4 regions of the Streptomyces sp. NPDC090083 genome follow, and region 2 is predicted to be linked to each of the others. Evidence: riboswitches for the same ligand, from Rfam matches in the RefSeq annotation. Region 2 holds a riboswitch; each other region holds the start of a gene.
What was found. Region 2 has a riboswitch for S-adenosylmethionine ahead of thrC (threonine synthase). Riboswitches for the same ligand answer to the same signal wherever they lie in the genome.

Region 1: linked by a shared signal. The riboswitch ahead of ACIPTO_RS42325 (ABC transporter substrate-binding protein) and the one ahead of thrC (threonine synthase) in region 2 are both predicted to bind S-adenosylmethionine.
Region 3: linked by a shared signal. The riboswitch ahead of ACIPTO_RS24355 (aminotransferase class V-fold PLP-dependent enzyme) and the one ahead of thrC (threonine synthase) in region 2 are both predicted to bind S-adenosylmethionine.
Region 4: linked by a shared signal. The riboswitch ahead of ACIPTO_RS42395 (amino acid ABC transporter permease) and the one ahead of thrC (threonine synthase) in region 2 are both predicted to bind S-adenosylmethionine.

Annotation. Positions count from the first base shown of each region.
Region 1 is NZ_JBIVED010000022.1:63,176-65,369, forward strand. Features, by position in the region: gene ACIPTO_RS42325 (ABC transporter substrate-binding protein) at 1-1,133, opposite strand, end outside; SAM riboswitch class IV at 1,513-1,626, opposite strand; gene ACIPTO_RS42330 (LLM class F420-dependent oxidoreductase) at 1,878-2,194, opposite strand, start outside.
Region 2 is NZ_JBIVED010000002.1:201,877-204,070, forward strand. Features, by position in the region: gene ACIPTO_RS06725 (glucosyl-3-phosphoglycerate synthase) at 1-882, opposite strand, end outside; SAM riboswitch class I at 1,026-1,165, shown strand; gene thrC (threonine synthase) at 1,181-2,194, shown strand, end outside.
Region 3 is NZ_JBIVED010000007.1:8,368-10,561, forward strand. Features, by position in the region: gene trpD (anthranilate phosphoribosyltransferase) at 1-588, shown strand, start outside; SAM riboswitch class IV at 663-779, shown strand; gene ACIPTO_RS24355 (aminotransferase class V-fold PLP-dependent enzyme) at 944-2,194, shown strand, end outside.
Region 4 is NZ_JBIVED010000022.1:79,533-81,726, reverse strand. Features, by position in the region: gene ACIPTO_RS42400 (amino acid ABC transporter ATP-binding protein) at 1-23, opposite strand, end outside; gene ACIPTO_RS42395 (amino acid ABC transporter permease) at 20-1,000, opposite strand; SAM riboswitch class IV at 1,327-1,435, opposite strand; gene ACIPTO_RS42390 (glutathione S-transferase C-terminal domain-containing protein) at 1,512-2,194, opposite strand, start outside.

The sequences.
Region 1 (2,194 bases), on a different contig from region 2:
CCGTCGCCGCCGGTCTTCCAACCGGCCGCGTCCAGAAGGGACTTGGCCTTGGCCGCGTCGAAGCCCAGACCGGACGAGAGGTCGGTGTAGTCGGGCGTGGTGTGCGCCAGGACGCTGGTCGCCGCCTGGGTTCCGGTGGGGAAGACGGTGTCGGCGATCTGCTGCCGGTCGATGGCGAACAGGATTGCCTGCCGCACCCTGGCGTCCTTGAGAGCCGGGCGGGAGTTGTTGAGGCCGAGGCCGAACACCACACCGGGGTTGGCGCGCCGCAGGAGGGTGACCTGACCGCCCTTGAGCGCCGCCTCGTTCGCCTTGCCGACGCTGCTGATAGCGTCCACTTGGCCGGACTGAAGGCTGCCCGCACGCACACCCGCCTCGGGCACGACCTTGAACACCAGCTTGTCCAGGTACGCCTCGCCCTTCTTGCTCCACAGCGAGGAACCCCAGGCGTAGCCGGTGCGCTTGGCCAGGGTGATCGACTGGTTCTGCACGTACTGCTTCAGCACGAAGGGCCCGGACCCGACCACCCCGTCGCTGCACTTCTGCTGTGGGGTCTTCTTGACGCTCGCCGACGACTCGATGCCCAGCGAGTGGGTCGAAGTGGCCTGCAGGAACTGGGCGTTGGGCTGGCTGAAAGTCACCTTCACGGTGAGCGGATCGACGACCGTGGTGCTCTTGACGCCGCTGAGGTAGCCCTCGGCGAGGGTCCCCAGGGCGCCGAGCTTCGGCACCGCGTCGAAGTTGTCCTTGACCACCTGCGCGGTCAGCTTGGAACCGTCGCTGAAGGTGACACCGGAGCGCAGGTGGAAGGTGAACGTCGTGGCGTTGGAGCTGACGTCCCAGCTCTTCGCCAGCCACGGCACGATCTTGCCGGTACTGGGGTCCTGGTCGGTGAGGGAGTCCACGACCTGGCGCACCGAGTAGATCGTCTCGTTGCTGCCGACCTGCTGCGGGTCCACGCAACCGGAGTCGGAGCCGACCGCGAAGGTCAGAGTGCCGCCGGACTTGGGCTGTCCGGAGGCGCCCTCGGAATCACCGCCGCCGGACCCGCAGGCGGTCAGCAGAACACTGGTGGTCAGCAGGGCGGTCAGCGCCGCCCACTGGGAGGTTCTGACATCGGAAAGTGCAGTCACGGAGGGCTTCTCCTACTCGTGTCACCAGGCACGGGCGTGGTAAAGGGCACAGCCGTGCGTGGGCATGCGGTCCCGGTCGGCGCGACGCCAGTGCCGGGGAGCGCTGTGCAGACGGGGATCGGAAAGGAACGGGACAAAAAATGGGATCAAGAACAGACGAGGTCATCGGACACAGGCGGGCGCGGCGACAGCAGTGCCGTACCCGCGGCCTGCGGCGGGAAGGTTCGTCAGGCCTGACAGAGGCAGCTGGTGGAGCGCTTGAGATCGATGTGACGCCGACGCGCGAGGCGGGAGAACACGGTGGCGCCGACGTAGCGAGCGCTGAGGTCACCACCGTGCCGCATATCGGTCCTCCACATGATCCGGCTCCGGTCACGGAGCCACGCGCTTGCGGGGATCATCGGCGATCCCGCCGGGCTTTCACCTGGAGCACCCCACCGCGTGGGAGGGTTGCCGGTCAGCGAGCCAGGGCTTGATGCTGACACTCAATGCCGTTCGTGATCGTACGGAGTGGTTCTGTCGTACGTCAATGGCGGAAAACGATGCTCTGCGGGGGCAGTCGGGCCGTGGATCGGGATCGAGTCCGGCTCAGGAACCGCCGCGCTCGCGGTGAATCTTCACCAACGCAGCCAGGTTTCGGTGAAGGCCTGGAGGTCCGTGATGGTGGCCTCGGTGGTCATGAGGAATCTCCTTCGTCACGGGGTGCGGGGGCAGGGCTACGACATGTCGGGCCAACAGCTCTGCTCAACCGGCCAGTTCGCCGAGGAGCTGCCAGGTGCGGCGGCGGTCCGCCTCTCCTGCGATCTCGGTGCCCGAGAACACGACCTCGGTGGCACCGGCGTCGCGGTAACGGCGTACTTCGGCCTCGACCGTCTTCTCGTCGCCGATCACGGCCAGGTCGGCGGCCCGTCGGCCGCCGGAGAGCTCGATGACCCGGGCGTAGGACGGGATCTGCTCGTAGAACGCGAGGTTCTCGACGGCCTTGGCGCGTACCGCGTCCACGTCGGCGGTGACCACGCCGGGCACCAGGGCGACGATCCTGGGCGCGGGGCGGCCGGCTG
Region 2 (2,194 bases):
GTCCGGACCCCGCTCGAACTGGGTCAGCGACGGCCGGATGAGGTGGCCGCGGGCCAGTCGCAGCTGGGCCGTGCGGTAGATCTGCGCGGCCATCCGGCCCAGGGCCTGCCCGTCCTGGTGCCGGTGCTTGCGGACGCCGACGTCGACCTGGGCGAGGGCGTCGAGGCCCACCAGGTGCAGCGCGTCGACCAGCATGCCCAGTTCGACGCCGTACCCGACCGGGAACGGCAGCTGTTCCAGCAGCGAGCGGCGGGCCGCGTACTCGCCGCCGAGCGGCTGCACGAAACCGGCCAGCTGAGGCCAGTGCATGTTCAGCAGCGGGCGGGCCATCAGCTCGGTGACCCGGCCGCCCTGTCCTGCCCTCCGGCCGGAGGCGGGCGGACCCGGCTCCGTGCCGAGCGGCCGGTCGTACATCGCCTTGACGAGGTCGACGCCGGGGTCGGTGAGCAGCGGGCCCACGATCCCGGTGACGAAGTCCGAGGAGAACTCCCTCAGGTCCGCGTCCACGAACGCGACGATGTCGCCGCTCGTCACCAGCAGCGACCGCCACAGCACCTCGCCCTTGCCGGGCACGGCGGGGATGCGGGGCAGGATGTCGTCACGGTGCACGACCCGGGCGCCCGCCGCGGCGGCCACCTCGGAGGTGCGGTCGGTGGACCCGGAGTCGACGACGACGATCTCGTCGACGAGCGGGACCTGCCGCATGAGGTCGTGACGGATGATCGCGACGATCTCGCCGACCGTCGCCTCCTCGTTCAGCGCGGGCAGCACGACGGAGACCGTCTGGCCCGTGCGGTGCTTGGCGGCCAGGATCTTGTGGAGCGGCCGGTCCGTCAGGGACCAGGAGCGGGTGCTCAGCCAGTGCTCGACTTCCTTCAGCACGTTGCGCGGCTCCTCTGCGTTCCATCTCGCGGTTCGGACGGCTCACTCAACTGTCCTGGCCTTCGGTTACAGTCTTGAACAACGCTGATGACCATTACATGTCCGAGGTCGTCGGTGAGACAAATGCATACACAACTGAACACCGCTCATCCAGAGGGGCAGAGGGATACGGCCCGTTGAAGCCCCGGCAACCCTCCAGTCGGTTCTCGCGCACGCGAGGCTCCCGGCTCGGGAAGGTGCCAAATCCGTCTCATGGCGAAACGCGTCGTGAGGAAGATGAGGAAAGGGCCTCGCCTCCATGGTTGCGCAGACTGTTGCAAGCACCACGAACACCGTCGATCTCGGCCCCGCCGCGGCGCTGTCCTGCCGCGAGTGCGGCCACCGCGTCCCCCTCGGCCCGGTCTTCGCCTGCGAGGAGTGTTTCGGCCCGCTGGAGATCGCCTACGACTTCTCGGCCTACGACACCGAAGAACTCCGCAAGCGCATCGAAGCGGGCCCCGCGAACATCTGGCGGTACGCGCCCCTGCTGCCCGTCCCCGCCGACGTGGCCGGCAAGCCGAACATCAACCCGGGCTGGACCAAGCTCGTCCAGGCCGACAACCTCGCCCGCGAACTGGGCGTCGACGCGGGCAAGCTGTTCGTCAAGGACGACTCCGGCAACCCGACGCACTCCTTCAAGGACCGCGTCGTGGCGCAGGCGATCGAAGCGGCCCGCGCCTTCGGGTTCACCACCCTCTCCTGCTCCTCCACCGGCAACCTCGCCGGCGCCGTCGGTGCCGCCGCCGCGCGGGCCGGCTTCCGCTCCTGCGTGTTCATCCCGCACGACCTGGAGCAGGGCAAGATCGTGATGGCCGCGATCTACGGCGGCGAACTCGTCGGCATCGAGGGCAACTACGACGAGGTGAACCGCTTCTGCTCCGAGCTGATCGGCGACCCGGCCGGCGAGGGCTGGGGCTTCGTCAACGTCAACCTGCGGCCGTACTACGCGGAGGGCTCCAAGACCCTCGCGTACGAGATCTGCGAGCAGCTGGGGTGGAGGATCCCGGACCAGCTCGTGGTTCCCATCGCCTCCGGCTCGCAGCTCACGAAGATCGACAAGGGGCTCCAGGAGCTGATCAGGCTCGGGCTCGTCGAGGACAGGCCGTACAAGATCTTCGGGGCGCAGGCGGAAGGGTGCTCGCCGGTCTCCGTCGCCTACAAGGCGGGCCACGACGTCGTCCGGCCGCAGAAGCCGGACACGATCGCCAAGTCGCTGGCGATCGGGAACCCCGCGGACGGTCCCTATGTGCTGGACATCGCCCGGCGGACCGGC
Region 3 (2,194 bases), on a different contig from region 2:
GGGATCACCTTCTGCTTCGCGGCCAAGTTCCACCCCACGATGCGTTTCGCGGGCGCGGTCCGGCGGGACCTGGGGGTGCCGACCGCGTTCAACCTGCTCGGCCCGCTGACCAATCCGGCGAAGGTCACCTCGTCGGCGGTCGGCTGCTTCGACACCCGCATGGCCGGGCTGATCGCGGGCGTCCTGGCCGAACGGGGCTCTTCCGCCCTGGTGTTCCGCGGTGACGACGGCCTCGACGAGCTGACGACCACGGCCACCTCCCGGGTCTGGAACGTCCGCGACGGCAAGGTCACCGAAGAGGCCTTCGATCCGCGGGACGTGGGCCTGGAACTCGTCCCGGTGGAGGCCCTGCGCGGTGCCGACCCCGAGTACAACGCGGACGTGGCCCGCCGCCTCCTGGACGGCGAGACGGGCCCGGTGCGGGACGCCGTACTGCTGAACTCGGCGGCTGCCCTGGTGGCGCTGGAGGCCGGGGACGGGCCGCTGGCGGACCGGATCCGGGCCGGGATGGACAAGGCGCGGGAGTCGATCGACTCCGGGGCCGCGAAGCGCACGCTGGAGCGCTGGGCGGCGGCGAGCAACGCGTGACCTAGCGGGTCGTCGTCCCGCGATCCGGACACGGGTTGCGGGACGACGATCACCTCGCGTAGGTTTTCCGATCAGGTCATGAGTGACAGTCATGAGGCCCCGGCCGACTGTCCGGCAACCCTCCGTCCGTGGCGGGGTGCCCCGGGTGAAGACCAGGCCGTAGGCAGCGAGGTCTGCGGCAAGCGCGGGCCCCTCGAAAGACACCAGGGGTCCTGGTCATCGAGGGAGCCCTCTGTGAGCAAGCGAATGCGATAGGGCGTCGAGCCCCGCCTCCGCATACCCCCTTCTTCTTCTCCTGCGCCGTAGCCGTGTCGGCTCGCGCAGTGAATTCGCCTGCCTCTCACGGGAGTTCGCCATGTCTGTCACCACCGTTGCCGCCGCCCGCACCCTTTGTGCCCCGCTGCCTGTTCTCGGCCGGGATGTCACCGTCCCGCTCGTCACGGGCGGCGAGGTCACCTACGCGGCGCTCGACTACGCGGCCAGCGCCCCCGCCCTCCAGCGCGTCTGGGACGACGTCGCCGCCTACGCCCCGTACTACGGCAGCGTGCACCGCGGCGCCGGCTACCTCTCGCAGCTCTCCACCGACCTGTTCGAGAACGCCCGCAGGACGGTCGAGGAGTTCCTGGACTGCCGCCCCGACGACCAGCTGATCTTCACCCGCTCCACGACGGACTCCCTCAACCTGCTGGCCGCGGTGCTCCCCGCCGACTGCCAGGTCTTCGTCTTCGAGACCGAGCACCACGCCTCGCTGCTGCCCTGGAAGGACGCCCGGGTCACCTACCTCGACGCCCCGCGCACCCCGGGCCAGGCCGTCGAGACCCTGGAGCGGGCCCTCGCCGCCCGCGACCCGCACGGCCCGGCCCTGGTCTGTGTCACCGGCGCCTCGAACGTCACCGGCGAGCTGTGGCCGGTCCGCGAGCTGGCCGCCGCCGCGCACGCCCACGGCGCCCGGATCGTCCTGGACGCGGCCCAGCTCGCCCCGCACCACCCGGTCTCCGTGCGGGACCTCGACGTCGACTGGATCGCCTTCTCCGGCCACAAGCTCTACGCCCCCTTCGGCTCGGGCGTCCTCGCCGGCCGGGCCGACTGGCTCCGGGCCGCCGACCCCTACCTCGCGGGCGGCGGCGCCAGCCGCAAGGTCACGCGGCGCGAGGACGGGGGAGTGGACGTGGAGTGGCACGACAGTGCCGCCCGGCACGAGGCGGGCTCCCCGAACGTCATCGGCGCCTACTCCATCGCGTCGGCCTGCAAGGCGCTCACCGAGGCCGGTCTCGACACCCTGGTCGCCCGCGAGCAGCACCTGATCGCGCAGGTGCGGGCGGGCCTGGCCGAGGTCCCCGAGGTCAGGGTCCTGTCGCTGTTCGGCGACGACGCCCCGCGGGTCGGCGTCATCTCGTTCGTCGTCGACGGCTGGAACAGCTCCCACTTCGCCGCCGCCCTCTCCGCCGAGTACGGCATCGGAGTGAGGGACGGCCTCTTCTGCGCCCACCCCCTGCTCCGCACCCTGCTGGGCACCGACCCCGGGGCCCAGGGCGAATGCGGTGCCCCGGAGGCGGCCCCCGGCGAGAAGTCCCTCAACGCGATCCGGGTCAGCTTCGGCGCGGGC
Region 4 (2,194 bases), on a different contig from region 2:
GGTTCGATCGTGCGGGTGGTCATAGCGCGGTCTCCCGACGGATCCGGGCCCGCAGGTCGGTCAGGCCGGTGCGGAGCTGCTGGAACGGGGTGGGCGGCAGCGAGCGGGTGGCGCCGCGGGCGTAGTGCCGTTCGACGTAGAACTGGATGACGGACACCACGCTGGTCAGGATCAGGTACCAGACGGTGACGACCAGGAGCAGCGGCACGATGTCGCCGGGGTAGGTGGAGCCCATCGTCTGCGCGGAGCCGAACAGGTCGAGCAGCGAGACGTAGAAGACCAGCGAGGTGCTCTTGATCAGGCCGATCAGCTGGTTGACGTAGTTCGGGGTGATGGAGCGCAGTGCCTGCGGGAAGACGATCCTGCGGAACTGGTAGCGCCTCGGCAGGCCGAGGGCGGAGGCCGCCTCGTGCTGGCCCTGGTCGACGGAGAGGATGCCGCCGCGGACCACCTCGGCCGCGTACGCCGCCTCGTTGAGGCTGAGTCCGACGACGGCGACGGCCATGTCGGTGGCCAGCCTCGACTCGTCGAAGGAGAAGAAGGCGGGGCCGAAGGGGACGCCGATGCTGAGGGTCTTGTACAGGGCGCTGAAGTTGTAGAGGAAGATCAGCACCACGATGAGCGGGATCGACCGCAGTGCCCACACATAGGTCCAGCTCACGGCGCGCAGCACCGGGCTTCCCGAGAGCCGGGCCAGGGCCAGCAGGATGCCGCCCGCCAGGCCCAGCACGGCGCTGAGCGCGGCGACTTGGAGGGTGATGACGAGTCCGTCGAGGATCGTCGGGCGCAGGAACCAGTAGCCGAAGCGGTCCCACTGGTAGAACGAGTTGGTCGCCAGGCCGTGCACGAACTGGGCGACGACGACCAGCACGGCGAGCGTGGCGATCCAGCGGCCGGGTCGGCGCAGCGGCTGAACTCGCTGTGCTGTCAGGGTTTTTGACGGGGCGTCGGCGGGTGGCGCCGCGGCCAGGGACACGGTGGTGCCTGGGGGTTCACTCATGAGGGGCTCCGGCTGAATCTGACACCCCGGAAATCACCGTGGTACGCGACGGCGCGCAAGACGGCGAGGTTCCCGGGGGCTGGACGGACAACGGCACGCCGCGAGGGCGGCGTTCCTCAGGGAAGGCAGGTGATGCGGGGAGGTGTCAGCCCCGACATCGGGCACGGCCCGGTGCGGTACACAGTGCGCTGTTCACGCGCAGGAGATCGACGGCGCGGTCCTCGACGAGCGGGTTCGCGTACGGCAGTACGCAGCCCTGCGAACGGCACGTGGCCGTCCTCGAAGCTGCGTACATGGCGTCACCATCACTCTTCCGGCCCCGCAGGGCCTCGCGCTTACCGAAACGTCATCCGGTCCGGTCGTCACCTGGGGCACCCCACCGCGAGCGAGGGTTGCCGGTCAGCAAGCCAGGGCTTGTCGCTGACACTCATGACCGTTCTGGCTGTAGTTAAGACAAATGCCCGAACGAATGTCAACGCTGGTCCAACAGATGGAACGGCCAGGGCTGGTTCTAATGGGGCGCATGGGCCGCCCAGTCCAGGATCTGGAGGGCCGATCCGGCGGCCTCCAGCCCCCGGCACTGGGCGTGGTGGCGGCGGGCGATGCCGTCGAGGTCGAGATGGGTACCGAAGGCCGGATGGGCGGTCAGCCGTCGGGCGTAGGCCCACAGGGTGGGGTGATCGGCGATGCGCTGGACCACGCCCGCCTCAAGGTGGTTGCGGTGCACGGTGTCGAGTTGGACCAACGCCACCCACAACTCGACGTCCGCGGCCGTGACTTCGTCACGGATCAGGTAGGTGCGGCCGACGAGCCAGCGGTCGAGGGCGTCGAGGGTTTCCAGCAGCGGGGTAGGTGCGGTGTCACATCTCACCGACTCCCCAAAGACCGAGCCGGCCCGCTGCGCCGCATCCTCGATCCTCTCCGCACACATCAGCTCCACCGCCTCGATCTCCGACTCCGCGGCACACGGGTACAGCGCCAGCTGTTCGTTCCCAAACCGACGGGCCAAATCACGCAGGATATCCGGCGCGTGCGTGCTGACGATCCGACCGGACCAGCCGTCGCTGAGCACCGGCCCGACGATCGGCCCGGGATATCGGTGGGCGCTCGCCTCGTACAGCGGACGCAGAACGGAGTGACCATCCTCGGGATCGTCGGGCACGGCGGGCAGAAGTGTCACCGGACAGACGGTGT